2 regions of the Megasphaera hexanoica genome follow, and region 2 is predicted to be linked to the other one. Evidence: riboswitches for the same ligand, from Rfam matches in the RefSeq annotation. Region 2 holds a riboswitch; the other holds the start of a gene.
The links. Region 2 has a riboswitch for cobalamin ahead of ACGTIC_RS01345 (sirohydrochlorin cobaltochelatase). Riboswitches for the same ligand answer to the same signal wherever they lie in the genome.
Positions count from the first base shown of each region.

Region 1: linked by a shared signal. The riboswitch ahead of ACGTIC_RS09175 (MotA/TolQ/ExbB proton channel family protein) and the one ahead of ACGTIC_RS01345 (sirohydrochlorin cobaltochelatase) in region 2 are both predicted to bind cobalamin.

Region 1 covers NZ_CP171361.1:1,836,723-1,852,945, forward strand. The annotation lists gene ACGTIC_RS09110 (cobyrinate a,c-diamide synthase) at 1-1,179, opposite strand, end outside; gene cbiE (precorrin-6y C5,15-methyltransferase (decarboxylating) subunit CbiE) at 1,170-2,417, opposite strand; gene cobK (precorrin-6A reductase) at 2,439-3,197, opposite strand; gene cobJ (precorrin-3B C(17)-methyltransferase) at 3,194-3,928, opposite strand; gene ACGTIC_RS09130 (cobalt-precorrin 5A hydrolase) at 3,933-4,988, opposite strand; gene cobM (precorrin-4 C(11)-methyltransferase) at 5,012-5,767, opposite strand; gene cobI (precorrin-2 C(20)-methyltransferase) at 5,764-6,480, opposite strand; gene cbiD (cobalt-precorrin-5B (C(1))-methyltransferase CbiD) at 6,477-7,613, opposite strand; gene ACGTIC_RS09150 (ABC transporter ATP-binding protein) at 7,692-8,468, opposite strand; gene ACGTIC_RS09155 (iron ABC transporter permease) at 8,468-9,451, opposite strand; gene ACGTIC_RS09160 (ABC transporter substrate-binding protein) at 9,451-10,419, opposite strand; gene ACGTIC_RS09165 (TonB-dependent siderophore receptor) at 10,432-12,741, opposite strand; gene ACGTIC_RS09170 (biopolymer transporter ExbD) at 12,738-13,151, opposite strand; gene ACGTIC_RS09175 (MotA/TolQ/ExbB proton channel family protein) at 13,155-13,769, opposite strand; cobalamin riboswitch at 13,888-14,065, opposite strand; gene ACGTIC_RS09180 (Asp23/Gls24 family envelope stress response protein) at 14,100-14,930, opposite strand; gene ACGTIC_RS09185 (PHP domain-containing protein) at 14,987-15,787, opposite strand; gene ACGTIC_RS09190 (M17 family metallopeptidase) at 15,784-16,223, opposite strand, start outside.
Region 2 covers NZ_CP171361.1:284,222-300,444, reverse strand. The annotation lists gene ACGTIC_RS01385 (CaiB/BaiF CoA-transferase family protein) at 49-1,254, shown strand; gene ACGTIC_RS01380 (PrpR N-terminal domain-containing protein) at 1,313-3,202, opposite strand; gene ACGTIC_RS01375 (aconitase family protein) at 3,432-4,556, shown strand; gene ACGTIC_RS01370 (3-isopropylmalate dehydratase) at 4,573-5,070, shown strand; gene ACGTIC_RS01365 (aconitase/3-isopropylmalate dehydratase large subunit family protein) at 5,081-6,334, shown strand; gene ACGTIC_RS01360 (RraA family protein) at 6,346-6,978, shown strand; gene ACGTIC_RS01355 (2-keto-3-deoxygluconate permease) at 6,997-8,028, shown strand; gene ACGTIC_RS01350 (LysR family transcriptional regulator) at 8,134-9,048, shown strand; gene ACGTIC_RS01345 (sirohydrochlorin cobaltochelatase) at 9,202-10,239, opposite strand; cobalamin riboswitch at 10,365-10,543, opposite strand; gene ptsP (phosphoenolpyruvate--protein phosphotransferase) at 10,635-12,266, opposite strand; gene ACGTIC_RS01335 (HPr family phosphocarrier protein) at 12,329-12,586, opposite strand; gene ACGTIC_RS01330 (fructose-specific PTS transporter subunit EIIC) at 12,653-14,626, opposite strand; gene pfkB (1-phosphofructokinase) at 14,662-15,567, opposite strand; gene ACGTIC_RS01320 (DeoR/GlpR family DNA-binding transcription regulator) at 15,564-16,223, opposite strand, start outside.

The DNA.
Region 1 (16,223 bases), 1.3 Mb from region 2:
CAGGGTTTTACCACGGGGCAGCAGCAAGGTGTCGGTCCGGGCTTCCAGGGTCACATAGCCAAAATGGCGCAGGCCGCCTGTCATATAGGTTTCGCCGGAAATGACGCCAGCCCAGGGAAGCAGCTGCCCGTCCTGGCAGCGGTAATAGTCATGGAGATACATGAATCCCCCGCATTCGGCCAGACAGGGCATGCCCTGCCTGATGGCCTGCCGGATTGATGCGGACATGCTCCCATTGCGGCTCAGATTCTGTGCATACAGCTCCGGATAGCCGCCACCCAGATAGAGGCCGTCACAATCGGGCAGGCTTCCATCGTGGAGCGGACTGAAGGGAATCAGCTCCGCCCCGTACGACCGTAAGGTATCCAGACTGTCTTCATAGTAGAAGCAGAATGCCTCATCCCGGGCGATGGCCAGACGCACCGTATCAGCCGGAGCCGCCATGTCCGGTTCTTTCCAGGAAAGGGGCGGCGCCGTCCGGGCCAGTCCCATCATAGCACTCCAATCCAGGCTCATTCTTCCTGCATCCCCTAATTTCCGCAGTATATCCTGTAAATCGGCGATTTCAGAAGCCGTCACCAATCCCAGATGACGGCTGGAAAAGGTACAGTCCGGCATGTCCGGCAGATAACCCAGCGACCGGAGTCCCGATTCCCCTTCCCAGGCACGGCGGTAACGGGCATACACCATGGGTTTTACCCGGTTGACTATGAAACCGGCAATCCGGCTGTCTTTGCGGAATGCCGCCATCCCTTTGAGAACCGCCGCCAGTGTCAGGGCACTGCCCCGGCCATCGACGACGAGTACGACCGGCGTTCCCGTCGCAGAAGCCAGTTCATAGGCACTGGCTTCACTGCCCATACCGATACCGTCGTAATACCCCATGGCTCCTTCCAGTATGGCAATCTCCTTTTGTCTGCCATGCCGCCCGAGAATGCGGCAGGCCGTATCCCGGCCCGGTTCGTTCCGTCCCAGGAGGAACAGATCGAGATTATACGACGGCGTATCCAGTACGCGCCTATGGAACATGGGGTCGATATAATCGGGACCACTTTTAAAGGCGGCGGCCTGACAGGAACGCCGGCGCAGCAGTTCCAGGAGTGTACAGACGACGGTCGTCTTGCCACTGCCACTGCTGGCAGCGGCAACCATGAGTCGTGGCAGGTCCGTTATAGGCATGACGAACTCCTTTCTCCGCCCGGGACGGGATCATAGGCGGCTGTCATAATATACACGGGATTCTGGGCCATCATCATATGGCTGCTGCCTACACGACGGGACCGGGCCGTCATGACCTGGGTGATATCCAGCGTATAGTCCGGTCGGCCTGCATAATACGCCGTGACCGCCGCCAGTGTTTCTACAGTGATAGCCGTCATGACGATGCGGCAGGCCCGGTTCTTGCGGTATATTTCATCCAGTATAGCCGGTATATTCCCCTTCGTCCCGCCAATAAAGGCATATTCCGGCGCATCTGCCACACTGGGCAGTGTCCGGGCGGCATTCCCGGGAACGACGGTCACGTTGGACAAGGCAAACCGGTCTATATTGGCTGTAAGGACAGACAGGACTTCTTCATCGATTTCAAAGGCAAAGATTTCCCCCGCCGGTGCCAGCAGTGCCAGTTCCACCGTACAGGAACCGGTGCCGGCTCCGATATCATAAATAACGGCCTGGGGAAACGGCGCCAGACGGGACAGGGCAATACTGCGGATTTCCTGCTTGGTCATAGGCGCCTTGCCGCGGATAAAAGACTCGTCGGGAAGGCCGTGGACCGGACGCTGCCAGGGCCGGGCCTTATCGTTCCAGATCATCATGACGGCCAGCGAGCCCTCTTCCTTCAGCACGGCCAGTTCTTCTGCCGTGCCCCTGGCTACGTGTTCATCTTCATAAGACAGTCGGTATCCCACGGCAACCCGGGCCTGTCCCAGACCAGCATGACAGAGCATGCGGCACAAGGCGGCCGGCGTGTCACTGCCACCGGTAAGGCAGAATACCTTCCCATGATGGCGCACGGCTTCTGTCAGGGAATCGCGGCGGCCATGGCGGCTGACAATATAGGTATCATGCCAGTTCGTCTGCAGGAGAGCGGCGAAATACACCAGACTGCTGATGCCGGGTATGCGGACGATATGACAGTCCGGCAAGTCCCGGATGAGAGACGCCAGACTGTAAAACCCGACGTCGCCCGATACGAGGACAGCCATAGGGCCGCCGTCCGGAAGGAGAGACAGGGCCAGCTCATATATTTCATCTTTTTTATACGTATATACGAGTCGTTTGCCCGCTGCCGCATACGGCTCCACCATGCGCCGGTCTCCCACCAGGACCGGGCAGGCTGCAATAGCAGAACGGGCCCGGTCTGTCAGATATTCCGGATTTCCCGGACCGATACCGATGACATAGACATCCATCATTTCTTCTCCTCTCCGCCTCTCTCAGGAATCGTGCCAAAGGGCCTCGAGCTGCTCCTTGACGGCCTGCAGTGAATCCCCCGTTTCCGCTGGCCGCCCGACGACGATCAGCCGGGCACCGGCCATACGGGCCGCCTCCTGTTTTTCTGCAAATCCGCCCGGTTTTCCCGAATCCTTGGTAATGACATACCGGCTGTGATACTGACGGAACATGGCGGCGTTCAATTCCGTAGAAAAAGGCCCCTGCATACAGATGATATGTCCTGGCACATACCCCAGGGACAAGGCCCGGTCCAGCGAATCCCTGAGCGGCAGGATACGCACATAGAGCCGTTTCTCATAGTCCGGGATATGGGTAAACACGTCGAGATTCTTACTGCCCGTCGTGAGAAAGACCGCACCTTCCGTATCGCTGAGAAAATCCGCTGCTTCTTCCATGGAATAAACTGATACGGCGTCTCCATGGGGAAATGCCGGCCGGGTCACGCGGATATAGGAAACGCGGCGGCGCATACATGCCGTGCGGCAGTTGCCGGTTACGACAGCCGCATAGGGATGACTGGCATCTACGACATGAGAAATGGCGTGCTCCAGCAGGAATCGTTCCATATCCTCTTCGGTCAGGCGGCCGGTCCACACCGTCAGCGACGGCCATGACGGAATCAGGGATGCACCGTATGCCGTGGCCACAGTGACATACGTCGGAATGCCCCGGCTTCCGGCATAAGCGGCCAGTTCCCGGCCTTCAGTCGTCCCGCCGATGATCCAAAGCGTCCCCGTCACAGCAGCGTATACCCGCGGGGCGTCACCATGTGGCCGTCTATGAGTTCTGTCTGGCTGTTGCCGATGAATACGGTCGTAAACATATCCACCGGCACATGCTGCAGTTCGCCCAGTGTCATGATCGCCGCGTCTTCTCCCTTCCGGCCAATGTGACGGACCAGGCCGGCCGGGACGGATCCATTCTGGTGCCGCAAGATGATGGCACAGGCCTTCTGGAGATAATCGGCCCGTTTGTGGCTTCCCGGATTGTACAGGCAGATGACAAAATCAGCAGCTGCGGCACAGTCCAGGCGCTTTTCGATGGTTTCCCACGGCGTCATGAGGTCGCTCAGGGAAATGAGGCAGAAATCGTTCATGAGCGGGGCACCCAGACGGGCTGCGCCGGAACAGGCCGCCGTGATTCCCGGTATGACCGTGATATCCACGTCGGGATAGGCCGCGCCCAGCTGATAAATAAGGCCGGCCATGCCGTAGACGCCGGCGTCACCACTGGATATGAGGGCGACAGAGGCGCCCTGCTGTGCCCGTTCCAGGGCCATGCGGCAGCGGTCGGTCTCCTTGGTCATGCCCGTAATGATGTATTCTTTATCGGGATAATCGTCCCGAATGAGGTCAATGTACGTCTGATAACCGGCGATGACATCACACTCTTTTAGTACACAGGCGGCCCGGAATGTCATTTCATCACGCGACCCGGGACCGATGCCGATGACATATACGTTCTTCTTCATATGGTCACTCCATCATTTCAAAATTGACGCAGAATTCTTCGCAGGCAATGGCCAGCGTCACGCCATCGCGGACGGTTTTATGCAGCAGGAGCCGTCCTCCACGGCTGGCCAGTACGGCAGCCCGTTCGCAGACATTATCGGTCCCCGTCGTTTTCTGTACGAACCGGGACGAGGCAAATCCCAGGCCCGGTGCCGCATTGAGCTGCCCGGCCGAGTAAAACTGGATGGGGATGGCGTTGTTCCTGGCAAAATGCAGCAGGCCCTTTTCCTGCTTCTTGATGTCAATAGTCGCTATATCGGCGACGAGGTTCAGGCCGATGCGCAGGCGCCGCAGCTCGCGCAGTACGAGGCGGCTGATGGCTTCTTCCGGCGTATCCTTGCGGCAGCCGATGCCCAGATGGATGATGCGCGGCCGGAGCACGACTGTTTCGGCAAAGGGATAACAGTCCTGGCTGAGAGTAATGGCCATGCCCAGAGGCCCCGATGGCTGCATTTCCAGTCCTTCCGGCAACGTACCTTCTACGGGAAAATCACTGTATACCCCGACGGGGCCGCCGTCCAAAAGTCCTGCCGAGAATGCCTTGGCTTCCCGCATGGACGAAATGACCATGTGATTCCGTGCCGCCCATTCATCGACGGCAAAGAGATGGTTGACATCGGTCGCCGTCGTAATGACCGGCTGGCCATGAAGATAGCCGGCCAGTTTGCGCGTCATCTGATTGGCCCCGCCTATATGCCCCGAAAGGAGGGGAATGACGTACTGCCCTTTTTCATCGATGACCAGGACAGCCGGATCGGTCGTTTTGCTCTTTATATAAGGAGCAATACTGCGCACGGCAATACCGGAAGCCCCGATAAAGACCAGCAGTTCTGCCCCGGAAAAGGCCTGACCGGTACAGCTGGCCAGATCCGGCTCGATTTCTTCCAGCTGGGAATCGAGCGATACAAATTTTTTCCCTGTCAATGCCCGGACCTGCCAGCCACACAGTTTCAGATACGACTGTATGGAAATACTGAGTCTGGCGCCGCGCCGGGTAAAGGAAAACAACACTGCCTTCATCGTTTCTTCACCTCTTACACGAACTATTGGGACGCTTTGCGGAATCCATGAGTAAAGGATGGATCATACAACTTACTCCGGTCGTAGGAACCATCGAGGAAATCGCCGACCAGGATGAGCGCGGTCCGGGTAATACCGGCAGCTGCCGCCGTTTCCGCCAGGGTCGCCACCGTGCAGGGACAGACCCGTTCATCCGGCCAGGATGCCTTGTAGACGATAGCCGCCGGCGTGTCCTCTGCATAGCCGCCATGGATGAGCTCGTCCTGCAGCTTGTCCAGAAGACCTGTACTGAGGAAAATGACCATCGTCGCATGATGGGCGGCATAGTCGGCAATGCGCTGACCGTCTGGCACGGGAGTCCGGCCTTCCATGCGGGTGATGATGACCGACTGGCTGATGCCGGGCAGGGTGTATTCCTTGCGGACGGCAGCGGCGGCGGCAGAAAAGGAACTGACGCCGGGCACGTACGTATAGGCGATGTGCCGCTGGTCCAGGGCATCCATCTGTTCGCGGATAGCCCCGTACAGGCTGGGATCGCCCGTATGCAGGCGGACCGTCATCCTGCCCGCTGCTTCGGCCTGTTCCATTTCCTGCAGGACGTCTTCCAACGTCATGGAGGCGCTGTTGCAGATGCGGCATCCTTCTTTGGCAAACTGGAGCAGCTCTGGATTGACCAGCGATCCGGCATAGATGATGAGGTCTGCTTTTTCAAGCAGTTTCTGGCCCCGTACGGTAATGAGATCGACGGCTCCCGGGCCGGCTCCGACAAAATATATCATAGGTTCTCCTCCTGTCTTACGAGAATCACAGAAAAATACCCCGTATCGTCTGCCTGTCGTAAATCCGTGCATACCCGTTCCCCCGGAAGGCCACAGCGTTCTACCAGGGAAGCGTGCCGCAAAAGTCCTGCATCCTGCAGTTGTTCCTTGAGGGCGCCCATATGGCGGGGTACTTTCATGAGGACCTTGCTCCCCCGTACGGCGAGAAGGTCCGGCAGATCGTCCCGTCCGGCCGGTACGATGAGAAGGGGTTCATCCTTTTCACACAAGGGCTGGCCCAGACGGGCGGCAGCCGCCGAGAAGCTGGTAATGCCCGGAATGACGACGGTTTCATAACCGCGGCGGCGGATTTCTTTCTGGATATACATGCACGATGCGTAAACCGTCGGGCAGCCGAGAGTAATGAGGGCGATATCGCATCCCCCGTCGAGGACGGCAGCCACCTTGTCTGATGCATCGCTGTGCGCTTTTCTGAGCCGGCCGGCATCGCGGGTCATGGGAAAGGTCAGGGACAGGATATCCTTTTCTTCCAGATGCAGCCCTTCCTGCCGGGCCGCGGCTTCTTTCAGGATGGCGGCAGCAGTCTGACGGCCGCTCTGGTCTTCGGGCAATGCCAGCACCGGGCAGCGGCACAGGGCATGCCAGGCTTTAAAAGTCACTAGTTCCGGATCTCCCGGCCCCATGCCGACGCAGTATAACGTTCCTTGTTTCATTCAGCCTTCTCCTTCTGGTGAAAGGCCAGCAGTTCCTCTGCGCGGGGAGTCTGGGCCAGCACACCGTAACGATTAGAAAACATCATGGCACCGCAGCGGATTTCGCCGTGGACCCGCTGGTCCATGTAATATTGGATTTTTCCGGCTGCCGCCGTCATGACCGGTCCGAGCAGCTGCGCTTCTATCAGTATCTCTATGGCCGTATCGGTCGTCGTACATTCATATATGCGGCGGCCCGTATCACGGCCGGCACCGCACAGCATGGCCTGGAGAGCCATGAATTCCATGCGCCCGTCTGCATAAAGGGAATGGGTGTTCATGATGCCCATCGCCAGTTTGATGAGTTTTCCCGTATGGCCGATGAGCAGGACATCTTCAAATCCTTTATAGACGGCATAGTCGAGGAGTTCGCCGACGTAATTGCTGCAGGTGACACGCTGGGAGACATCGAGATGCAGCACATCGCGGCTGAAATCGACGCCATAGTTGCCAAAAAAAGCAAGGAGGTGGCGGACGCCGTCAGCCTTGCGGGAGTTCATTTCCGTATGGATCGTATCGATCAGAGCCTGCTCGCTCATGGGATCGACAATGCCCGATGTCCCCAGGACCGACAGTCCCCCTTCAATGCCCAGGCGGGGATTGAACGTACGGGCTGCCAGGGTCTCTCCTCCGGGAATGGAAATGGTGACGACCAGTCCGCCCGTATAACCGGCCCTTTGTGCTTCCCTACGCACCGCTTCTTCTATCATGCGCCGCGGCGTCGGATTGATGGCAGGACCTCCCTTGGGACAGGAAAGGCCGTCACGGGTCACACGGCCCACACCGGGACCGCCGCAGAGGCGGATGCCCTCTCCGGTCTTTTCTACCGTTGCGAAGACGAGCATGCCGTCGGTAATATCCGGGTCATCGCCGCTGTCCTTGCGGATGGCACAGGTCACCCGGTCCGGGCCGATAGACACCTCTTCCGGCTCCAGTTCCAGCCCGATACCCCGGGGCGTCATGAGGCGCACGATGGCAACGGGCATTCCCGTAAAGAGCATGCGGGCGGCAGCCTTGGCGGCAGCGGCAGCACAACTGCCGGTCGTATAGCCGCAGCGTAATTTTTTTCCTTGTACGATTTTGTAAGTATCCATTGTTTTCTGTATATAGATTTCTGTATAGTATATACTATTTTTCTCAATTATAACATGAACTATGCCGGCCTGCTACCCTCAAAAGACGAGGACCCGGCGGCCCGAAGCCGTGACGGCCGCTTCACCGGACACGGAAAACACGTCGTGTATCATCTCCGGCGTGATGACATCCTGCGGACGGCCCTGGGCGACGATGCGGCCCTCTTTCATGACCAACGTGCGCCGGCTGTAGCGGAGGGCCTGATTCATATCGTGCAGGACGAGGACAATGGTCAGATGGAGCGTTTCGTTGAGCTGCTGCAAGAGTTCCAAGATATCCAGCTGGTGGCGGATATCGAGGTACGTCGTCGGTTCATCAAGGAGCAGGATCTGCGGCTCCTGGGCCAGGGTCATGGCCAGAAAGGCCCGCTGCTGTTCGCCGCCCGATAAAGTATGTACCAGGCGGTCCCGGCAGGATCGGATGCCGGCATCGGCCATGGCTTTTTCGATAATATCCCGTTCCTGCATGGAAGGACGGCGGTAAAACGTCCGGTAGGGAAACCGGCCCAGACTGACCAGTTCGTACACGGTCATGTCTTCCGGGATATCGTGTTTCTGTGTCAGGATTGCCATGCGGCGTGCCAGCTGGCGGCGGCTGTATGACGAAAGAGGCCGTCCCTCGAGAAAAGCCTGTCCGGACTGGGGCCGGATCATATGACAGAGCACTTTGAGGAGCGTGCTTTTGCCGCATCCATTCGGTCCGATGATGGAGAGAAACTCTCCCGGTACCACGCTCAGACTGATATCATGCAGGACCGGTACATGTCCCAGCGTTACCGATATATGGTCCAGACTCAGAGCCTGCGGTGTATCCATCACACGTCCCTCCTAAGAAGATACAGAAAAAACGGTGCGCCCAAAAGCGCCATGATAATGCCGACGGGCAGTTCCACCGGCGCCAGGATGATCCGGGCCACCGTATCACACCAGGTCACGACAGCCATGCCCAGAAGGGCCGACCCCGGTATGATATAGCGGTAATCCGTCCCTCCCAGGAGGCGGACCATATGGGGCACGATGAGGCCGACAAATCCCAGGAGCCCGGCCACGCTGACGGCACTGGCCGCCAAAAGCGCGGCAATGGCGGTCAGTCCCAGCCGTGCCCGTTCGACCGATAGCCCCAGGCCGCGGGCCATGTCATCGCCGAGCTGCAGGAGATTGAGATAGGAAGCTCCAAACAGGGACAAAGCCAGCCCCGTCAGGGTGTACGGCACGATGAGGGTCACGTCATTCCAGCTGCGGGCAGCCAGCCCTCCTACCATCCACAGCAGGGCGCCGTGTACGCGGTCACTGTAAAAGATGAGCAGACTGGAAATGGCAGCGCCCAGAAAGGCCGACACGGCGACGCCGGCCAGGATGACGCGCACGGGCTTGATGCCATTTTTCCAGGCCAGGATGTAAATCATGACAGCTGCCACCATGGCACCCGTAAAGGCAGCGGCCGGCATGAGATACGTATAGGCAGGAAACAGGATGAGGATGGCAATACCCGTAAGACCGGCCCCGGACGAAATGCCGATGATATGAGGATCTGCCAGAGGATTGCGCATGACCGCCTGAAGGATCGCCCCGGAAAGGGCCAGATTCATGCCGACCATAGCGCCGGTCACGGCCCGTGGCAGGCGGATATTCCAGATGATCTGACTCATGGTGCTGCTATCGGGAACGAGGAGAAACTGCAGGGCTGCCGACGCCGTAAGAGATGCCGCCCCCTGGGTGACCGACAGGACGATACCCGTAATGGCCAGCAGGGCAAACAGCATAAGCAGGATCAGCCGCTTCAGCCAGCGCCGCCCCATCAGTGAAACACCTCCGGATAGACGGTTTTGGCCATATAAGCGACGGCCTGCGGATAATCCAGCCCCGGATTGAGTAGAAACAGATTTTCCGGCAGCACATAGACCCGCTTCTGCCGCACCGCCGTGAGGGTCTGCCAGGCCGGGCTGCTTTCCACATCCTGACGGAGCCTTTCTTCGATTTTGTCACTCCGGCCCATAGAGGTGATGAAAATGACATCAGGGTCCTTTTCTACGAGTGCTTCCATACTGTACGGCACCTTTTCGGCACTGTTTCCCACCTTGTCCGCCCCGTCCTGAGCTACATTGGTAAAGCCGAGGATGCGGGCGGCATCGCCGGCAATGCTCTTATCCAGTTCCAGACTGACATGGCTGGGCGTAGCATGCAAAATGGCGACAGTCAGATGATTGTCAGGGATTTTCTCTTTGACAGCCTGTATTTCCTTATCCATGGCAGCGATTTTTTCCTGTGCCATGTCTTCTTTTCCGTAGAGTTTTCCCACCAGTGTCAGATTCCGTTTTACATCGTCATAGGTCTTCGTCGTCAGAGCAAGAACGGTCACGCCGTTCTGTTCCAGCAGGGGGATGAGTTTCTCATGCTGATTTTTATTGGCCAGTACCAGGTCGGGCTGGCAGGCCATGATTTTTTCTACGCTTACATTGTAGACGGGCCCGACTTCCGGTACGTTGCTATATCGTTCCGGCAGAGCCGCCGCATCCGATTGGACCGAAGCCCGTCCGGCAAGATTTCCATCGACGGCATCGGCAAAATTCAGCAGCGACGTGGAAAGGACGACGATGCGCTGCGGTTTTTCTTTGATTGTCACCGTACGGCCAGCATCGTCGGTCACCTGGGCAAAGGCCGGACCGTCCGATGACGGCGCCTGTGTTTCCGGTCCGCATCCGACAAGGCCCAGACAGGCCAGCATCAGTCCCATACAAACAAAGACGGCAGTCATGCATTTCTTCATTCCCGACACCTCCTAGAATTTCTTTTGGATCCCGATCTGCCAGTTCCGGCCGCTGGCAGGATAATTGTGATACAAATCATAGCTTTCATCATTGATATTATTGATTTTACCATAAATGGTCGTATCTTTGCTGGCGGCATAACTGACACTGCCGTTCCACACGACGTAGGAATTGTTGCTGTAATACGTGTCATTCCGGCCCGTGCCCGCCGTCATATCGACAGAGGCCTGCCATTTCTTGCTGTGATAGGCCACGCCGGCACGATAGCCGTTGGGCTGGTTGTAGGTCTCATCAAAGACGAGTCCGTCTCCGCTGTCCGTCCGGGTATGGATATAGGAGTAACCGGCATTCCATTCCCAATGATCATTGACCTTCTGCTTCCACGTCAGTTCCAGCCCCCGTTTATCCTCCTCATCGAGGTTTTCCGCTTCGTGGGGCGTGACGCTGCGGTTCCAGCGGATGACATGGCGCAGATGACTGTGGAAAATACTGCCTTCCAGGTACGATTTGGGGTGTATCTGATACTGGAATCCCAGCGTCTGCGTATAGCCTTCTTCCGGCTGCAGATCTTCTCTTCCCCGCGAGGATGATGTCACGTAAAACTGGTCGTTGAGACGCGGCGGAGAAAAGACGCGCCCCCAGGACGCATAGACGTTAAAGGCGTCATTGGCCTTATAATTCATGGCCAGGCGCGGTGTACGGTGCAGGCCAAAGGTACTGTTGTCGTCGATCCGCAATCCCGGCGTCACGGTCCACTTGCCGAAGTTGAGGGCATCCTCGGCATATACAGCCCGGTTGTGCCTTTTTTTGTCTATATAATGGGCCTCATAGTTGGTCCCCATATCTTCCGTCCATTCGGCTCCGGCCGTCACATGCTGATGGGGGCCCAGCTGCCAGTTATTCTGCCATTCCAGTCCCTGCGTCCGGGTCAGGAAATGATTGGTCCAGAACGTGCGCTGGTAATCATTGAAATAGCGGAAGAATCCCGGCTGGGACGAACGGGTATGGAAATTATATGTCAGGCTGTAATCGTTGATCAGTCGTTCGATTACCTTATTAGTACTGAGGTACCAGCCCGGCAGGCGCTCTTTGCGCAGATTCCGGGGCAGGGAGCGGGAATAGGATGGCAGGAACGTCGATCCATGGCCATGGTAATCCTGATGATAAGCCTTGAACGTAAGCGAACTATCCCTGGTCAGTTCCTGATCCAGTCTCAGGTCGAAGGACTGGCGGAAAATATCGCCGCGGGAACGATTCGTATTGATACCATGGGGAAAGGCATAATACTGGCGCCGTTCCATACTGCCGCTGACCAGCCAGGACGTACGGTCCCGCTTCCCGCTGTTCGTAAGCGTATAGCCATGCATGCCCCACGAGCCGGTATAGGCCGAAAGAGTCGATTCGTCGTGATCGGCTTTCTTCGTGACGATGTTGATGACACCGCCGACAGCACCGCTGCCATAGCGGACGGATCCGCTGCCTTTCGTCACTTCTATATGGTCGATGGCCGCTACGCCGGGCAGACTGGTCAGATCCACGCTTCCCCTGCCGTAGCCACTGCCCTGGGCGTTGGCCAGGCTCTGCCCATCGACGAGGATGAGCACCCGGTCATCACCGTTGAGCTTGACGAAGGAAGAAATACCCGGTACCTGTTCGTTGACGGTAACGCCGGTCACGCGCTGCAATGCTTCCTGGACGGTCTGGTCCCGGTGGGTCTGGATATCTTCCCGGGTGATGATGGTCGTATTGGACTGACGGGCCGGAACAGAGGGAACAGGCCGTTCCTTATCTGCCCGTTTCCCTATATCGGGGAGCCTGTCCCGCACGGCATCGAGCATATCCGCCAGGGCACCGGCGACATGAATCGAGCCGGACGGTGCCGCGCTTTCGTCCGTCCCGGGACCGGCTGCCCGTCCGCTGCCGCCGTCGCCATGAGCCATTCCAGGACCGGCCGTTTCTGCCCGGCCAGACCGGGACGGTTCTCCTGCCGTCGCGGCGGTATGCACCGGTCCCGTATGATAGGTATTTGTCACCGTGGCCGCCATGGAAGGCGCTTGTGCGGCGTCCGTTCTTATGCGGCCGCCTTCCTGACGTTCTGAAGCCAGGGGACTTCCGCTATTGCCGTCCGTCCCTGCCGCATCCCGGCCGCCGGCACCGGACAGATCGTTGGCATTATAGACCGTAACGGTGCCGGGCTCCTGCCGTGTGTAGTTGTAGGCTATGGTAAAAAAGCCGCCTGCTGCCAGGGCCAGATAAACCGCCGCATGGAGAGACACGGACAGACCGGCGGCGACGCGCCCTTTCTTCTTCTCCCATGTCACGGCTCAGCCCCGCTTTCTGCAGCCAGGCCAATGCGGACGATGCCCACGCGCTTGAAGTCGTCGAGGAGGCCCATGACCGTTCCGTAATCGAGTCCTTTATCGGCACGGACGACGACGTTGAAGCGGCTGTCTTTCTGCTGCTGTTCCCGTGCCGACGCCAGCAGGCGCTCCTTATCGACGGGCGCATCGTCCAGCCATAGCGAGCCATCGCGGCGCAGGGTGACGACGTACTGTGCCGCCGGCTGCTGCTCTGCCTGGGAGGCAAAGGGAAGATCGACCCCCATGGTACGCAGATCGACCATGGACAACGAGGTCATCATGAAAAAGACGAGGAGAAAGAACATGACATCGATCATGGGGATTATCATGATCGACGGCTGCTTGAAATACCGTGGATCCCGTAAACGCATGGCTCAGTCCTCCTTTTCCCGGGGCATCGTTTCGAGAGCCGAAAAACACAGCTCCATATCGGTGATGATCCGGTCCAGACGCTGCGTGAAATACGAATGGATCAGCAGGGCCAGGATAGCCACGCATAGGCCGAAAGCCGTAGCAATGAGCGCTTCGCCGACGCCGCCGGTGATAGCGGCCGACTGGCCAGTCTGTACGTTGAAAATACTAAAGGCCCGGATCATACCGCTGATGGTTCCGAGCAGGCCCAGGATCGGCCCCAGGGTCACGATGACACTGAGATAATACAGGCGGCTGCGCAGCTTTGCCATGAGAATGCCCGACTGCAGTTCGATATAAGCCCGGACATCCCTGCCCGTACGGCCGGCAAAGACGTCGCGCAGGATATAGGCCAGCCCTCCCTGGCTTTCATCGGCCAGCGTCCGCGCTTTATCGTACTGTCCCAGTTTCATATACGTGTAAAACCTTTGGGCAAAGGCTGCCCCGGCATCCATGTGGGTATAAAAAATAGCCCGTTCCATACCGATATAGACGACAAACAATGAACACAACAGGAGGATGTACATGACAATCCCACCCTGCCGGAACAACAAAAATCCACTAGTAATCGCTTCCATACTACCGCTCCTATACATACTGAAACAACTGAAACAGAAAAAAACCGCAGGGATACGTCATCCTTACGGTTTATAACAGAACAGAGTCCTAATCCCCATCCCCATCGCTCGCAGGTCTGCCGGTGATTCTTTGTCAGGCAGTTCTTCTGGCTCGGATTCATGACCCTGCTGCGCCTTCCCATACAGATATACAGTGGCGTTTCTGCAGCAGTGCTCCTCCTTACAGCGGCGGGACCGCGCCGGCTTATACCGGCTTTTCTATTGAGTCTTGCGACACCTGACAGCTCCTATGCAGTTGTATTTAATGGTAGCATGGCCTCTTGCAGCCTGTCAAGAACGGGGCGCAATGCCACGAATGGTAATTTTCATAACATCCACAGACATTCCTGTAGTGTATTCGACAGACTGCTGTACCTCGTCCTTGACGCGGCGCAGGAGCTGGCGGATATTTTCCCCGTAATAAATGGTCAGCGTCAGGATAATGGCCAGGCCGTTGGCATGGGACAGGTAGTTCTTGGCCACCTTGACACGGTTCACCCGGGCAATACCGCTCATCCCTTTGAGCGTATGGCGGACGAGGGCAAAGAGGACATCATCGGAAAAGACCAGCTTGCCATAATAGCTGAATACGGGACGGACGACAGACTGCTCCACGCCGGATTTCCTGCCACCCCGGCCGGACAGGAACGAACGGATGGGATCGAGGAGATAACCGTGGAAATGAGATTTCAGCTCCATCGTCGGCACGGGGATGATATGCTTGCCTTCTTTCAGGCGGATATCCCTGGCTTTGGCGATTTCCGCTGCCGAGGATACCTCTTCGATATGGATATAATCATCGGCATGAGGAAGGTGCAGGGCTTGGCAGATGCGGCATATCATATGCTTCGACGTACCCAGGATGAGAAGCCGCGGCGGCTGGATCGTAAAGAGTGCCTTGCGGACGGCTTCAGCATGGGCCGGGTCGAGGAAAATAGCCCGGCGCACGGCCTGCATGCGGTTCGTTTCCTCCTTGGCAGACTGGCCGGCGACGATGCGGTTCTGATAAATGAGCAGGCCGTCATCGATGATACAGTCGATATTCCTTTCGTGCGCCACGACCAGGGCATGATAACTCTTCCCTGTCCCGCTGGCACCGATAAAGCCGGTAATATGCATCATTCCTCATCCTTTCTTTCTGCCTGCCATGACATAGACTGCCCTGCCGCTTCCCGGTCTTACGGCCGATAGGCCAGCAGCCCGTGCACGTACGATTCATCTACAGCATAGGACCCGACCGTTTCCGGGAACCGGCCCGGTACGCCATGGAAATCGGAACCGCCGCTCACCAGCCAGTGATGCTCCCGGGCGATGCGCAGGAATTCGTCACAGCGGCCGCGGTTATTGGGGTGATAGACTTCCAGTCCGTCAAAGGGAAAGGCCAGGACCCGGGACAAGGTCCGCTTCAACAGTCCCGGATGGGCCAGGAAAGCCAGCCCTCCTGCCGTATGGATCAGGTCGATACAGGCATCGACGGTCAGGCGGTGATACGGCACATAGGCCGGTCCGCCGCGGTACAGTATCGTATCGAATACGGCTTTCACATCGGGGAAATACCCTTTGGCGACGAGCATGCGGGCAATATGCGGCCGGCCTACGGTCCCCCCTTTGGCCAGCATCCCTTCTATCTGGCCGCGGTCGATGTCATAGCCGAGGGATACACACCGGTCGGCGATCTCCAGAGCCCGGTTCAGACGGCGCTGTTTGAATTGCCGGCAATACTCCGTCAGCTCTTTCTGATCCGGCCGGATATAGTAGCCCAGGACATGGACATCTTCCCCATCATAATCACTGCTCATTTCAATAGCCGGGATGACCCGTATGCCCGGTGCAAAAGAATGACCGGAGTAAGCAGCCACCGTATCGTGGTCGGAAATGGCCATGACCGAAAGGCCGGCCTCTGCTGCCATCTTCGTCAGCTGTTCCGGCGTATACAGGCCGTCAGAACAGGTCGTATGCATATGCAGATCTACATTCATGACGACTGGCCCCCTTTGAGCCATTCCAGGACCGTCTTGATGCCCGTCCCGGTCGCGCCCATATAGCCCAGATCATCTTTCTTTTCCAGGAATGCCGTCCCGGCGATATCGAAATGGATCCACGGCGTCCCTTCCCTGATGAACTGACGGATAAACAGGCCGGCCGTAATGGCTCCGGCTTCGGGACCGCCGACGTTCTTCAAATCGGCAATATCGCTCTGGAGCTGCTTTTCATATTCCCGGTCCGCCGGGAACTGCCATACCTTTTCATGGACCCGTTCCGCCATAGTGAAAATGCGGTTCATCCATTCCTGGTCGTTGCCGATCATGCCGCTGCGCACCGTACCAAGAGCCGTCACACAGGCTCCCGTCAACGTAGCGAAATCGATGATCCGCGTCGCCCCTTTATCCTGGGCATAGGCTACGGCATCGGCCA
Region 2 (16,223 bases):
AATGCCGGAGAAAAAGCTGCTTTTAACACTATTTGCAGAGGTAAAAAAATGGCTGATAAAAATGTTTCTACTATTTTAACCGGACTAAAAGTCTTAGATATGACCCGCGTCATCGCCGGTCCCTACTGCGGCATGATGCTGGCTGATATGGGAGCAGAAGTAGTCAAACTGGAAGTTCCAGGCCGCGGTGATGATTCCCGGTACTATCCGCCTTTTCAAAAAGGTGAATCCCTGTTGTATCAGCTTTTTAACCGTAATAAAAAATCTATTACGATTAATTTAAAAACAGAAAAAGGAAGAGCTATCTTCAAAGAAATCCTGCCTCATTTTGATATTTTATTGGAAAATTTCCGTCCTGGTGTCATGGAAAAAATGGGCCTTGGCTATAAGGACCTGGAAAAAATCCATCCCGGACTGATTTATGGCGCCGTATCCGGCTTTGGTCATACCGGCCCTTATTCCCAGCTGCCCGGCTATGACATCATTGGTCAGGCCGTAGGAGGCCTCATGAGTACTACCGGATGGCCTGGCGGCGAACCGACGCGCACAGGTCCGGCAATGGCTGATATTCTGAGCGGACTGAATCTGACCATCGGCATTCTTAGTGCTTACATCCGCCGTCAGCAGACGGGCAGGGGAGATAAAGTAGATATTGCGCTGGTAGATTCTGTCGTATCTGCCCTGGATTTTCTTCCCCAATGGTATTTTACAACAGGAAAAGTACCGGAACGAAAAGGCAATATGTACGATGCTGCTTACCCTTATGATACGTTTAAAGCGGAAGATCAGACCTTTGTCATCGCCTGTGGGAATGACAAATTATTCCATATTGTCCTCAACGTACTCGGCCGTACCGATTTATTAGATGACCCCCGTTTTCAAACAAACGAGTCCCGTCTGAATCATCACGACATCATTAAACAATTGATAGAAGAGTGGGCTTCCGACAAAAAGGCTGATGATATCGTCCGTATGCTGACTGATCATGGCTGTCCGGCCTGTGTCGTATTCGATATTGAGAGAATTGCCCACGATCCACACATCGTCGGTGATCGTCATATGTTTGTAGAAGTAGAAAGCCCAAAAATAGGAACGATGCATCTTACCGGTTCTGTCTTTAAGTTTACCAACGGTCATACGGGAGAGTATACGGCCGCTCCAGAACTAGGAGAGAACACACAGGAATATTTAAAAAACTTATTAAACTATGATGATACCAAATTGAAACAACTAGAAAAAGACCATATTATATGACAAAAAGCACCTGTTTGGATGGATCTCAACCAGTACACAATCCAAACAGGTGCTTTTATTATTTGTGTAATAGCCTCCACAGCGTCGTACGGCTCATGTGAAGCCGTGCTGCCGTTTCTTCATAGGTTTCATCAAAGACAGTACGCAGTACCCGGACCGCCTCTTGAAAAGGAGAAATCTGTTCTACGGGACGCTGGCAAAGGACGGGATATTGTGAAAAGATATCTGACTCCAACGTCTCATCTCCTATAGCTTCCAGCAGAAGACGGTATCGGTAACGGGCCGTACGGGTAACTGCTTTTTTCAACAGAACAGCATAACGGGTACTGACTGCACGCAGTTCAACGACATTTCCAGGCCAGCTGTACGTCATGAGTACCCGTTCCATCGCTTCCGTTACGATATTACCACGACTTCCGGGCAGCTGCTGGCGGACGTAATTTGAAAAAAGGAGACAAATATCTTCCTTACGTTCATGCAAAGAGGGGATAGGAAGCACGAGAATAGATAAAAGCCGTCTCAGACCTGCCGGTATACGGTGATATTCTTCGTCCGTCACCACCGTATAAAACATAAGGTCCAATGTCATCGGAGCTTCCATTCCGGGGCGGAAAAATTGGCGGACCGTAAGGGCTTCCTGCAGAACGGCCTGAAGGCGCGGCCCTGCCAGACCGGGATGCTTGATGATAACACTGCCGCCAGATGCCGTGAGCAATAATCCGTCGGTCGTATTATTTCCCTGACTGTAGCCATACAGCATTTCCACAGCCCGATCATCTATAATCGTGGCACAATCAATAGTAATACACGGCTTACCGGCCCTCCGGGATGCATTATGCAGGCAGTGAGCCAGTTCTTCCCGGCCGCATCCGGCAGGACCGACAAGCGTAGTCGCATACTCTACAGGAGAAATCTGGCGGCACAAATTCACAATATGGCTCATTTCTTTTGATTGCGCCGTAACTTTTTCTAATTTGTAGACAGGCGCAACGGTATATACCGGATGCTGCCGGTCTTTTTTCCTGTTATGGGGATTGGGATGAAAGGTAAGCAGTACGCCGCCTTCATGAATTCCTACAACAAGACGGCGGAAAACGCAGCGCATCATAGTCGCATTAATCAGGTGATAGCTATCCTGCTGGTTGAACCCGCTTTTCAAAAAATCTGATAAAGGCAGGTTAGGAAACACATCAGACAACGATCTGCCGCTTACCTGATGCAGTGCCAGTCCGGTATAATTCTGCATAGTGTGATTAAAAAATTCAATCATACCCTCCCTGCTGGTTACCACAATACCAAGCTGCGCCGTATCCAATACAGATTCTGCAATGACGTGACTGCGCCGGGTATCATACATTTTTTTAATCAGTTCCCCTGCTTTAAGGCAGGCGTCGCGGATGGCGTCTTTCCCTGCATAGATGAGAAGCGAATCCTTTCCCGCCGCATCAGCTGCATCCTGTACAACTACAGGCCCGATGAGGACATCACAAGATGTCTTTTTCGCTATTTCATAGACCTGAGGAACTTCATCATAGACTAATTCTGTAAGTTTCGCCTGCATGAGATATTCATATTTTTTTAAATCAAGTGGCAGTGCATAGCGGTAATGCATAATGCCGATACGATGATGTCCCTGATTGAGAGCCTTACGGATGGCATTCATATAATCCATGTCACTCACCTGGAACGAAATGACAGGATAGCTATACCGGGTGGCAAATAACGCCGCTCCGGCCGGTCCGGCTATGAATACTTCACATCCCAGGCGGCGTGCTTCTTCCACACAGATGGCCTGCTCATCGGCCAGACCTGACTCCATGATAATGTATTCTACATCACCATCGGGTAATTCACTAATAACTTGCCGGGCTACATCAGCTACGCGGCTGTAGGCCAGAATGCAGACCTTATATTGTTTTTTCATAGAATCTGATGTGATATGTGCCATAAAAATTTCTTTATAAATACCTTTCTCCTACTAGAAAAAATCAGAATAATTAACAGAAAAATAAACCATGATACCTGTTTTTTTGTTTCATTAATAAAAAAATATCATTTTTTGAAACATAAATCAACGCTTTATCATAACATAGCCTGTAAATTGGCAGAAAAGTCACGGGATATTATAATCAGCCTATAAGCAAAAGCGATTATAAAAAGAAAAGGAGCTATTTACTATGAATCAACCGCTAGTACAGCAATTTTCACAAGCCACGCAAGCTGTTCACTGTCTCATACCCGATTATATTATGCTTACGGACACGATTTCAGATGCCCTGTTGGAAAAATTAGAAACTGTGTCCATTCCATGCAAAAAGAAACTCATCGTATGCATTGATCATGATACACCAAACAGCAGCATTGCTGTCGGAAAAAAACAACGCCGCCTTCTGAACTGGGCAGTAAAAGAACATCTGCCCATAGAAAAATGCCAGGGCGTCGGCTATATCCGCCTCCTCGAATCCTATATCCATCGTAATGACATAATCGCCGGTACAGGATGCCATATGGCATGTCTGGGAGCTGCCGGTGCACTGGGAATACAGATGACAGAAGATGAGTTATGGGAAACCATAAAGAATGACAAAGTAACACTGCCGCATCCGGCTGTCCTCACGATTTCCCTGACAGGAACCATGCCAAACTATGTATCCATTCAGGACGTTGCTCTGGCAATACAGAAAGAATACAGCCATAAAATCGATGATCATACGCTGATTGTCTTCAAAGATGAAATTGGCCTTACGACAGACCAGCGTTACGATCTCTGTCATTTCGCACAGCAATATGGTGCCTGCAGTGCCTTGTTTACTGAAGAAACGATCTCCTGCAATACGACATTCGATATATCTGCCACCCAGCCACTGGTTGTCCTTCCGGGAACGTCCAATCAGACAGAATATCTGGGCGCTCTGCACGGCATCCACGTAAACGAAGTCTTTATCGGCGGATGCCGCGGTGGCAAACTGGAAGACCTGCGGGCAGCCGCCGCGATTCTCAAAGGGAAACACATCGCCTACCGTCTCCGTCTGGTCGTCACTCCTGCTACCAGTTCCATATACCTGCAGGCATTACGGGAAGGACTCATTGATATTTTTCTGGACTGCGGGGCTGTCGTCATGAATCAGGGATGCAGCGTCTGCTGGGGGAAAGCACAAGGCATACTGGACGCCGGAGAAGTCCTCGTTTCAACCGGCTCTTATCATTATCCCGGCTGTTGCGGCGACGCCAGCGCAGATGTTTATCTCGCCTCGCCCTGCACGGCAGCACATTGTGCTATTACAGGAATACTGAGTGAATGAGGAGGTAACAATATCTATGGAAAAGTCATTTGAAGGAAGAATCTGGAAACTCGGTGATGATATTGATACGGATATCATCATGCCAACGCAATGGGTCACACTGGATACGATGGACGAAGTAAAAAAGCACGCCTTTGAACCATTACGGCCGGACCTGGCTGCTGCTATCCAGCCGGGGGATATCATCGTTGCCGGTAACAATTTCGGCTGCGGATCTTCCCGCGAACAGGCACCGGAAGCACTGAGTGCCCTCAAAATTAAATGCATTATCGCCAAATCATTCGCCCGTATTTTCTTCCGCAATGCTATCAACAATGGTCTGCTGCTCATCGAATCCAAAGACCTCCCCGACCATTGCCAGGAAGGAGATACCGTAAAAGTCGAAATCAATCACTGCATCTGGTGCAACGGAAAAGAATACGATATTCCCCGCATGCCGGAAAACATCTTCCAGATCATCGAAGATGGAGGACTCGTAAAGAGCATGCAGAAACGAAATCATTGTCTGAAATAGGAGGACCATCATGGGACATACATTAGCAGAAAAAATTCTGATGCATAATACAGGCGTAGCAGACTGCAGACCCGGTGACATCGTCATCACTCATCCGGACTGCGTCATGTTTCACGATATCTATACGACGAATGTATACCGGAAGTTCAAGGAAATGGGATTTACTAAATCCTGGGATCCGGAAAAAGTCATCATCATGTTTGACCATCTGCTTCCGACCTGCCTTCCCCTCGATGGGGACCACATGAAACACGGATATCAGTTTGCCGAAGAATTCGGTGCCAGAAAGGTCCATGCCGGCGACGGCATCTGCCATCAGCTCATGCCGGAACTGGGATATGCCCGGCCTGGTGACGTCGTATTTGTCACTGATTCCCATACGACAACCTACGGTGCTGTCAGCGCTTTTTCTACGGGCATCGGCTACACGGAAATGGCGGCCGTCCTGGGTACAGGAGAAATGTGGGTCCGCGTACCGTCAGCCATTAAAATCCAGATAGACGGCACACTGCCGGACGGAGTCTGCTCCAAAGACATCGCCCTGCGCATCCTGGGAGATCTGAAAGCTGCCGGCGGCACCTATAAATCCCTGGAATTCTGTGGCTCTACCATCGATGCCATGCCCGTTGACGAACGGCTGACTATTGCCAATATGGCCGTCGAATGTGGTGCCAAAGTCGGACTGTTCGCACCGACAAAAGAAAGTTGTGCTTACAGCAACGTAAATTATGACGACGTATCGTGGCTCCATTTTGATGACGATGCAGAGTACGAAAAAGTGCTGACGTATAAAGCTGAAGATATGGTACCGTATATTGCGGCCCATCCGTACGTAGATAACGTCAAACCGCTGTCCGAACTGGAAGGAATGAAAGTAGATAAAGTATTCATCGGTTCCTGTACGAATGGAAGGCTGCAGGATCTGGCAGCTGCCGCCCGCATACTGGACGGACATCATATTGCACCTCATATCGAACTGCTCATCACCCCGGCATCGCGGTCGATTTTTAAACAGGCCATTGCTCTGGGGTATGTAGAAAAACTGGTCCGGGCCGGCGCCATGTTCACCCATCCCTATTGTTCTCTCTGTGAAGGACGGAGTGGAGGGCTGCTCTGTGATGATGAAGTATTACTTGGAACGAATAACCGGAATTTCCTGGGCCGTCTGGGCAGCCCGAAGTCCAAGACATACCTGAGTTCACCAGCTGTAGCTGCTGCCACGGCTGTAACAGGATATTTGACAAATCCTGCAGATGTAAAATAGGAGAGTATACTATGAATTTCGATATATCCGAATGGGGAGAAGTTTCTTCTACTTCCTTATCTGATGCCATGCTGGGACTCCACACGATGGAATCCTCTATCAAGCCACTGAACCGGAAAATGCGGGTTGTCGGCCCGGCCTATACCGTGCAGATCATAAAAAATGACTGTGCGATTATCTTCAAAGCTCTTCAGGAAGCTCCAGAAGGATCCGTCCTGGTCATAGCTGCCCAGGGTACGACCGATGTGGCATTCCTTGGGGAAATAGTCACTAAAATTGCACAGAAACGAGGAATTGCAGGCATTGTCATTGACGGATGTATCCGCGACAGCCTGGCTATAGAAGAAGGAACATTCCCTGTATTTGCCAAAGGAGCGATTCCCAAAATACCCGCCGCCAATTATCTGGGACAGGTCCAGAAGACCATCGTATGTGCCGATGTAATCGTGCGCCCCGGGGATATCATCTGTGCCGACGCCGATGGTGTGGTCGCTGTTCCTTTGGAAGAAACAAGCCAAGTTCTGCAGAAAGCGATGGAAAAAGAAACCAAAGATCACTGGAAAATAGAAACGATGATTCCCGATTCCGAAGCACTACAATCTTATCTGGCTAAAATTAGTGAAAAATATAAAACCGCCCTGTAAATTCGAAAGGAGAAAAAAATGACACATATCTGGCGTGATATTCCCTGCATGATGTTCCGTAAAATTCCGGCAGCAGCCATGATTATTCCCATGTTCTTGTCGGTTATCTTCAATTATTTCTTCCCCGATTTTGTAAAAATGGGCAGCCTGACGACGGCTATTTTCTCAAAATCAGCTGTCGTCCCTCTTACGGCTGCCGTCTTATTCTTTGCCGGCACCCAGCTCAAAGTCAATGAAGCGCCGGCTGCACTAAAACGGGGCGGTGTCCTGCTCCTGGCCAAGTTTGCCGTCGGGTATGCCGTAGGTACACTGTTCTCCATGACATTCGGCCCCATCGGTTTCCTGGGAATTTCTACACTGGCCGTATTTACAGCCCTCCTGAGCTCCAATGGTTCCATCTATCTCGCCATTGTCGGCGAATATGGTGATGACAAGGATTTCGGAGCTTACAGTCTCCTTTCCATCAAAGACGGCCCCTTCCTGACCATGCTGGCTCTCGGCGCTTCGGGAGCATCAAATATCCCTGTCATGGCTCTCTTTGCCACATTGTTCCCCATGATTCTCGGTATTGTCCTCGGCAATCTGTATCCGGGAATCCGCAATTACTTTAAAGGCGGTGCCCGCCTTCTCATTCCTCTCATCGGTATTTCCGTAGGTTCTTCTTTGAATCTTTCCATGATGTTCCAGGCTGGCCTGAGCGGTGTCGTCCTCGGTATCATCGCCTTTGTAGCCGGCGGTATCATCCTCATCGGCGCAGATAAGCTGATTCTCCGCCGCCCTGGCTATGCCGGTGCATCCCTGGCATCTGTCGCCGGTAGTGCCGTAGCGACACCGACCATCGTAGCCGGCGTCGTCCCGGGACTGGAAGAAGCAGCAGCCCTGGCATCCGTACAGGTTGCCGCAGCTGTTATTGTAACAGCCATTCTCTGTCCCATGTTATCATCCTGGGCCTTAAAGAAATGGGGTGCTCCCCGCTACGGCATAAAAAAAGAAACCACAGAAGCTGCCGCTGAAAGCAAGGTAAATGCCACTGTTAAATCCCATGTCTGATGAAAAACAGCTGTAGCATATACATGCCATGCAAATTGTGAATCCTAAAGAGGCTGTCCCAAAAGACAGTCTCTTTTGTCCATAAAAAAAAGAAAGGCGCCCTCTATGACACTGCAAAACCTCCGCTATATTATTTCCATAGCAGAAACCGGTTCCATTACAGAAGCATCCAAACGTCTGTTTATTTCCCAGCCCAGTCTTTCAAATGCCGTAAAAGAAGTAGAAAAAGAAATACATTTTCCTATTTTTATCCGGACCAGCCGTGGTATCACAGTGACAGCAAAAGGATTAGAATTTATTGGCTGCGCACGACAGGTCATCCAGCAAATGAATGTACTGCAGGATACATATATTACTATGCGGCCACAAAAAACATATTTCAGCGTATCTACCCAGCATTATGTATTTGCAACGAATGCTTTCGTAGATATGATTCGTAAATATGGACAGGAACGCTATGAATTCTGTCTCAACGAAACACAGACGTACCAGATTCTGGAAAACGTTAAAAATCATATCAGTGAACTGGGGATCATCTACCTGAGCAACACAAATGAAATCGTGATTCGCCGTACCTTAGAAGATATGCGTTTAGAATTCCATCCACTTTTTACAGTTAAACCGCATGTCGCTTTATACGTAAAACATCCACTGGCATGTCATACCTCTCTCAAGCTGATTGATTTAATTGAATATCCACGGTTAAAATTTATACAGGGAAATTATGAATCTTCTTTTTTTTCTGAAGAATTGTATTCATCCCTTCCCGTAGATAAAGAAATACGGGTCAGTGACAGAGCCGCTATGATCAACATGATGATTGGCCTCAACGGCTATTCCATCTCTACGGGAATATTTCCCAAATACATGCAGGGCGATGCCATTAAAGGAATCCCACTGCATGAAAAAGAGAGGATGACTGTAGGATATGTCATTAACACAGGCCAGACGCTGTCCGATTTGGGAATGATGTATATAAAAGCGCTGGAACAATATCAAAATGGCGGAAAGCTCCTTTGAAATTTGTTAGAAAAAATAATATATCATTACCTGAAAATACGATAACAATAAGTACTCCATGATAGTTACACTGATTCATGTATGTCATTTAAAATCGTAAAAACCGGGAATGCCCATAACGACAGTCCCGGCTTTTACATGTATATTAATTTTTTAATGGCGCATCATATGGGATTTTGCCGGAATTCCGTTGTCTTTTTCCAGGGCATCCCAGGCTTCATTGGCCCGTTCTACGAACATCTTGCGCACGGCTGTATTTTCACCGAGGCCATGAATATAGGGTGTGACTTTGAATCCTTCTTTTTCCAGGATGCTCTTGTGAGAATCGGCGTCATCACCGGCCATATCATTGTTGGCATGGTCGCCGGCGACCATCATCATGGGCATGAGTGTCACGTGCTGGATACCCTTAGCCTTCAGCATAGGAATGACCGTATCCAGATGAGGCCAGCCTTCGACGGAGTAAACGTAGACATTGCCGAGATGGGCTTCGTCAATCCGGTTCTGCAAGACAGAATAGTAGGCATTGGCCGGATGGGGCGTGCCGTGGGCCATGACCAGGACGGCGTCTTTTTCGCCCATTTTCGGGAACTGTGTAGAAAGAGCCTGCACGAATTCACTGACATCGTCGCGCTGGTTTTCCTGTCCCATCCAGTAGAGAAGAGACGTACCCATGGTCATTTTTTTGAAATCCTTTTTATACATGTCGTAAATAGCCGTATCGTAGGCGTACTCCATACCGGGGATGACATCGAGAGATGTCAGGGCCACCCGCGTATATCCCTGGGCTTTGAGGTCTGCCATGGCTTTTTCCGGTGTAGGAATTTCCAGACCTTCATTGGCTTTGATGCGATCGACGATAATATGAGAGGTGAAGGCCAGGACGACTTTCGTATCCGGATGGGCAGCCTGGATATCGGCCACCGTTTTTTCAATCGTTGCCTTACGGCTGTCTTTAAATGTCGTACCAAAACTCATGACGACAATGGCATCTTTATTGGCCGCATCCTGCATATCCGGGTTATTATACGTACGTACGCCTATTTCTGCGGCCTGTTTGAGAGCCGGTGTCGCATCTTTGACTTCCGGATTCAGGGTATACGAGGCCTGGGCCGGCATACCCGTAAAAGTCCCGAATGCCGTAATAGCCAGGGATAACATCAATACTGTCTTCAGTTTCTTACCGAACATATCCATCACTCCTTAAGAAATATACAAACGGCCTGCCTTAATATGCAAAAGCCGCAAGGATATCCTTGCGGCTTATTGATGCGCCAATTCGCATTATAATCTCCATTCCCATCGCTCGCAGGTCCATCGGTGATTATCAGTCAGGCAGTTCTTCTGGCTTGGATTCATGGCTTTGCTGCGCCTTCCCATACGAATCGTACAGTGACATCATTGCAGCATCGCTCTTCCTTACAGCGGCGGGACCGCGCCGGCTTATACCGGCTTTTCTATTGAGTCTTGCGACACCTGACCTGCATATTAAACTAATTTTACTCTACCACAATCCATTATTATCTGTCAATGAATCCATACTGAATATGTATCATGACAGCCGTGGAATTTCTCATATATAGTACTTATTTCTTCAAATCAAGAGACCGGATTTTTTCCCGGAGGGGCAGTACAGCCGGAGGGCTGACAGACAATTCATCGACGCCCATGCGCAGGAATGTCTCCGTCAGCGCAAGGTCTGCACCGAGTTCCCCGCAGATGCCGACCCAGATTCCTTCCTTATGGCCGTTGGCAATGGTCTGTCCGATAAGGCGAAGCACGGCCGGGTGATGGGCATCAAAGAACGCATCGAGCTGGGTCTGCTGGCGGTCGATTGCCAGTGTATACTGGGTCAGGTCATTGGATCCGATACTAAAGAAATCAACTTCCTTAGCCAGTTCATCACTCATGACGGCCGCAGCCGGCGTTTCAATCATGATGCCGACTTCCATATGAGAATCGTATTTCACGCCCTGTTCATCCAGTTCACGCTGTACATCCTGGAGGATTGCCTTGGCACGGCGCACTTCATCGGTAGAAATAATCATGGGAAACATGACGGCAATGGTACCAAAGGCCGATGCCCGGCAGAGTGCCCGTAACTGCGTCCGGAACAACTCCGGCCGGGTCAGGCAGATACGGATAGCCCGCATGCCCATGGCAGGATTTTCTTCCGGGGCCAGATTGAAATAATCGACTTTTTTATCGGCACCGATATCGAGAGTACGGATGATGACTTTTTTCCCTGCCATCGTCTGGGCCGTCTTTTTATAAGCTTCAAACTGTTCTTCTTCTGTCGGATAAGTATTCCGTCCCAGATAGAGGAACTCACTGCGGAACAGGCCGATTCCTTCGGCATCATTAGAAAGGACCTGGGACAGGTTGTCAGGATTTCCAATATTGGCATAGACATCAATGTGGCGGCCATCGCGGGTTATCGATTCGGTTCCGCGTACCGATTCCAATTCCTGCCGGCGCCGGATTTCTGAATCCTGCCGTTTCTTCATGCGTTCCAGTGTTTCTTCATCAGGGTCAATGTACACTGTCCCCGTCGTCCCATCGACGATAGCCGTTTTGCCATCGACGTCATTATGCAGCTGGGTACCGGTGCTGACGACGGCAGCAATGCCCAGTGTACGGGCCAGGATAGCCGTATGGGAATTGGTACTGCCACCGGATGTGACAAATCCCAGGATTTTGTCCGTATCGAGCTGCAATGTCTCACTGGGAGCCAGATCATCAGCGGCGATGATGACCTGATCGTATGCGCTGAAGTCAATTCCTTCACCGCCGCATAATTCCCGTTCGACACGGCGGGAAATATCCAGGACATCGGCAGCACGGGCCTGCATATAAGCATCATCCATCCCGCGGAACATGGCAGCGAAATTCTGTGCCGTATGTTCTACAGCGGCTTCGGCGTTGAGTTTTTCATCCCGTATCTGGGATACGATGTCATCGACATAATCGTCATCATCGAGCATCATCTGATGCACTTCAAACACGGCAGCCTGTTCTTCACCAACTTTTTCTACAGCCTTTTCATACAGAGACTGGAGCTGGCTGATTGACGCAGCGCGGGCCGCCTGAAAGCGGCTGACTTCCGCCTCGGCATCGTCAATAGGCCGGACGGCTGTAGAAATCGTATTGCGGTGAAATAGTGCCAGCGGTCCGATGGTGATGCCGGAACTTACGCTTTTTCCTTTAAGGGTCAGCATGACTTACACCTCCCGGTTATGGCAAGGGAGGATTGCCCATGCAGTCCTCCCCGCCTCATACATTAGAAATTTTCTTTGAAAAATGTTTCCATAGCAGAAGCTGCTGCTTCTTCATCGGCACCATCTGCCTGAACTGTTATGCTTTCACCCTGTTTGACACCCAGACCCATGACGGTGAAGATTTTCTTCAAATCGCCTTTTTTACTGCCTTTGGCAATCGTCAGGGACGAGGCATATTTCTTGGCTTCTTTAACCAGCAGTCCTGCCGGGCGGGCATGGATACCCTGGGGATCGGTAATGGTGTAAGTAAATTCTTTCATGATAATTCCTCCTCTGTATGAAATCCTATGGTTTAGTTTACTCTATGTTCATTAGTATGGCAACCGTTACGACTGGGGGCATTTTTTGCGGATAATCCCCATGATGACGGCTGCAATGACAGCGCCGGCTGCCAAAGATGCAAAATACATAGGCCAGTTGGTGACGACGCCGAAGACAAAGATGCCACCGTGCGGTGCCGGTACGGTACATCCGAAAAGCATGGAAAGGGCACCAGCTGCAGCAGATCCGATAGCGCAGGGCGGAATAATGTGCAACGGATCCGACGCGGCAAAGGGAATAGCTCCTTCTGTAATGAAGGACAGTCCCATGATAAAGTTGGTAATCGTAGACTGCCGTTCTTTCGGCGTAAATTTTTTCTTGAAGAGCAGCATGGAAAGGGAAATCGCAATGGGTGGCACCATGCCACCGATCATGACCGATGCCATGATGCCCGAGCTGACGGCCGCACCAGATGCGTCCATAAGGGATGCCGTACCAAAAACATACGCCGCTTTATTGATAGGACCGCCGAAATCGATTGACATCATACCACCCAGGACAAGGCCTAGGATGATGCGGCTGGATGTCGTCATAGATGAGAGCGTATCTGCCAGCCAGTGATTGAACACCGATGTCGGAGGATTAATGATATACGTCATGATAAGGCCGATGAGGACCAGTCCCAGTACGGGGTAGATGAGAATCGGCTTAGTCCCTTCCAACGCCTGGGGAAGATGGGAAAATATTTTTTTCAGCAGGATGATGAGATACCCGGCAATAAATCCGGCAAAGAGGGCCCCGAAGAAACCAGAACCACCAGTCGTCGCCAGGAAGCCGCCGACGATACCCGGCATGAGAGCCGGCCGTTCACCGATACTGGCAGCAATATAACCGGCCAGGATAGGCATCATCATACTGAATGCCAGTCCGCCGACGTTTTTCAGGAATGCCGAAAGAGGAGTTCCTGTACCAAATTGGGCCGTACCGGCATTACCCATATCGAAAAGAAATGCCAGGGCAATGAGAATCCCGCCGCCAATGACGAAGGGCAGCATGTGGGATACGCCGTTCATCAGATGCTTATATATCTGACGGCCTGTACTTTCGCCGCTTTCCGCCTCTGTTACCGCTTCCGACTCAGAAGCCGTACCATGGAATACAGGCGGTGTCCCGTCCAGGACCTGCCGGATGAGAGCCTGCGGCTCTTTGATTCCTGCCGCCACTTTGACGAAGAGGACGCGTTTGCCATCAAACCGTTCCACCGGTACGTCTTTATCGGCAGCGACGATGACACCGGCAGCACGGCGGATATCATCCGCCGTCAGGTGATGCTTGACACCGCCGGAACCGTTCGTTTCAATCTTGATATCGACGCCCATTTCAGCAGCCTTCTGTTCCAGTGCTTCCGCTGCCATATAGGTATGGGCAATGCCGGTCGGGCAGGCCGTAACGCCGATGACATAAGGGCGTCCGGCATCTGGTGCGGCAGATTGCGTTTCCGTATCTGTCACATCATCGGATACGGCATTGCCGTCTACAGCAGTTTCTTCAGCCGCCGCTTCAGCTGCGTCTTCAGCCAGCTGGGCCGTTTCGGCATCGGTGATGATCTGCAGGTATTCATCAACCGATGCAGCCTGCATCAGTTTTTCCCGGAAATCATCATCCATGAGCATCCGGGAAAGGCGGCTCAGAACTTCCAGATGAATATTGGCACCACCGGCAGGGGCTGCAATCATGAAGAACAAATAGGCCGGTTCATCATCGAGGCTTTCGTAATCGACGCCCTGACGGACAATCATCGACGCCAGGCCTGGCGTCGCTACGGCGTCGGTCTTGGCGTGGGGAATCGCTATGCCTTCACCGATTCCCGTACTGCCTTCTTCTTCCCGGGCAAGGACACAGGCCTTGTAGGCTGCCGTATCTTTCAGATGACCGCCCTTTTCCATCAGTCCCACGAGATGATCGATAGCCCCGGCTTTATCAGCAGCCCGGGCCTGCAAATCAATACTTTCTTTTTTTAATAAGTCTGCAATACGCACGGAATTTTCCTCGCTTTCCAGAAAACGCACATCGGTCACAGTGTTTTATACAATTTCTTTATTTCCTTTTCGCCAGCAAGCCAATCCTGGAACGCTGTAGCACTGCCGGCAGCAATCCCCCATTTCAGCGCTTCTTCCAGACTGCCGCCAGATGCTTCAAAACCAGCCAGGAAACCGGCTACCATGCTGTCACCGGCACCGACGGAATTCACCAGCCGGCCCTGGGGAGACGGACGGCGGTAGATTTTTCCATCTTCACCGAGAAGCAGGGCCCCGTCACCGCCGAGAGAAACGAGGACATTGCGTGCTCCCATGGTCTGGAGCCGTTTGGCACACATGATGATTTCTTCATCCCTGTGCAGGACAACACTGAAGAGTTCACCCAATTCATCCTGATTGGGCTTGATGAGAAACGGCCGGTAAGCAATGACGTTGCGCAGCAAGTCACCGGTGGCATCGACAACCGTGCGGATATGGCGAAATTCCATGCGTTTCAGGATTTGTTCATACATATCGCCCGGAAGAGTAGAAGGAATGCTGCCGGCCAGTACCAGCGTGTCTCCTTCATCCAGAGCTTCAATTTGTTTCATGAGCTGTTTCAGTTTATCCTTCGGAATAACCGGCCCCATTCCGTTGACAGCCGTTTCTTCTTCCGCACTGATTTTCATATTGATACGGGAATACCCCTTGTCCAGACGGATAAAATCACAATCGCCTCCGTTTTCTTCACAGAGCCGTTCAATTTCCTGCCCCGTAAATCCGGCCATAAAGCCCAGCATCCGTGCCGGTATGTGGAGATTTCCCAGGACAAGCGCTACGTTGATGCCCTTGCCACCGGGATAAATCGTTTCCTTTTCGGCCCGGTTAATGGCACCAGCGGCAAATTTTTTCATGTGAACGACATAATCCAGAGAAGGATTAAAGGTAACGGTATAAATCAAAGCACATGCACCTCCGTCAATTTCTTATAAGGAGCAAAATCGACATCCCGGCTGCTCCGTGCCGTTATGACTGACACGCCTGTAAGAGGCGCAAATGTAATATGGGAAGCCAGGCCGAACTTGCTGCCATCCGCCAGTATATAGGCCCGCCGGCACTGGGAAAAGGCCGCGGCCTTGGCAGCAGCTTCTTCTGCGTCCGGCGTCGTACAACCTTCTTCCAGGCTGATACCATTGGTACCAAAAAAGCCATAGGTAAAATGATACTGCACCAGTGCCTGAAGGAGTTCACTGCCGACGACGGATGCAGTCGTTCCCCTTACATGGCCTGGCAGCATATGGACAGATATGCCATTCCGGGCCAGTTTTTGTGCCAGGGGCAGGCTGTTGGTCAGAAAGGATGCCCCTGACCCTGTCAGAAAATCTGCCATCTGTTCCACCGTCGATCCCGCATCAAGATACACAAAATCGCTATCAGTCACGCAGGAAGCAGCATACTGGGCTATGCGCCGTTTTTCCGTCATATGGAGAGAATACTTATGTTCCAGTTCTTCCATATTGGCTTCATACACCCCTTCTTCAGAAGGCAGTGCCGTTGCCCCGCCATGAACACGGCGAAGCCGGCCGTCCCGGTTCAGGACCGACAAATCACGCCGCAC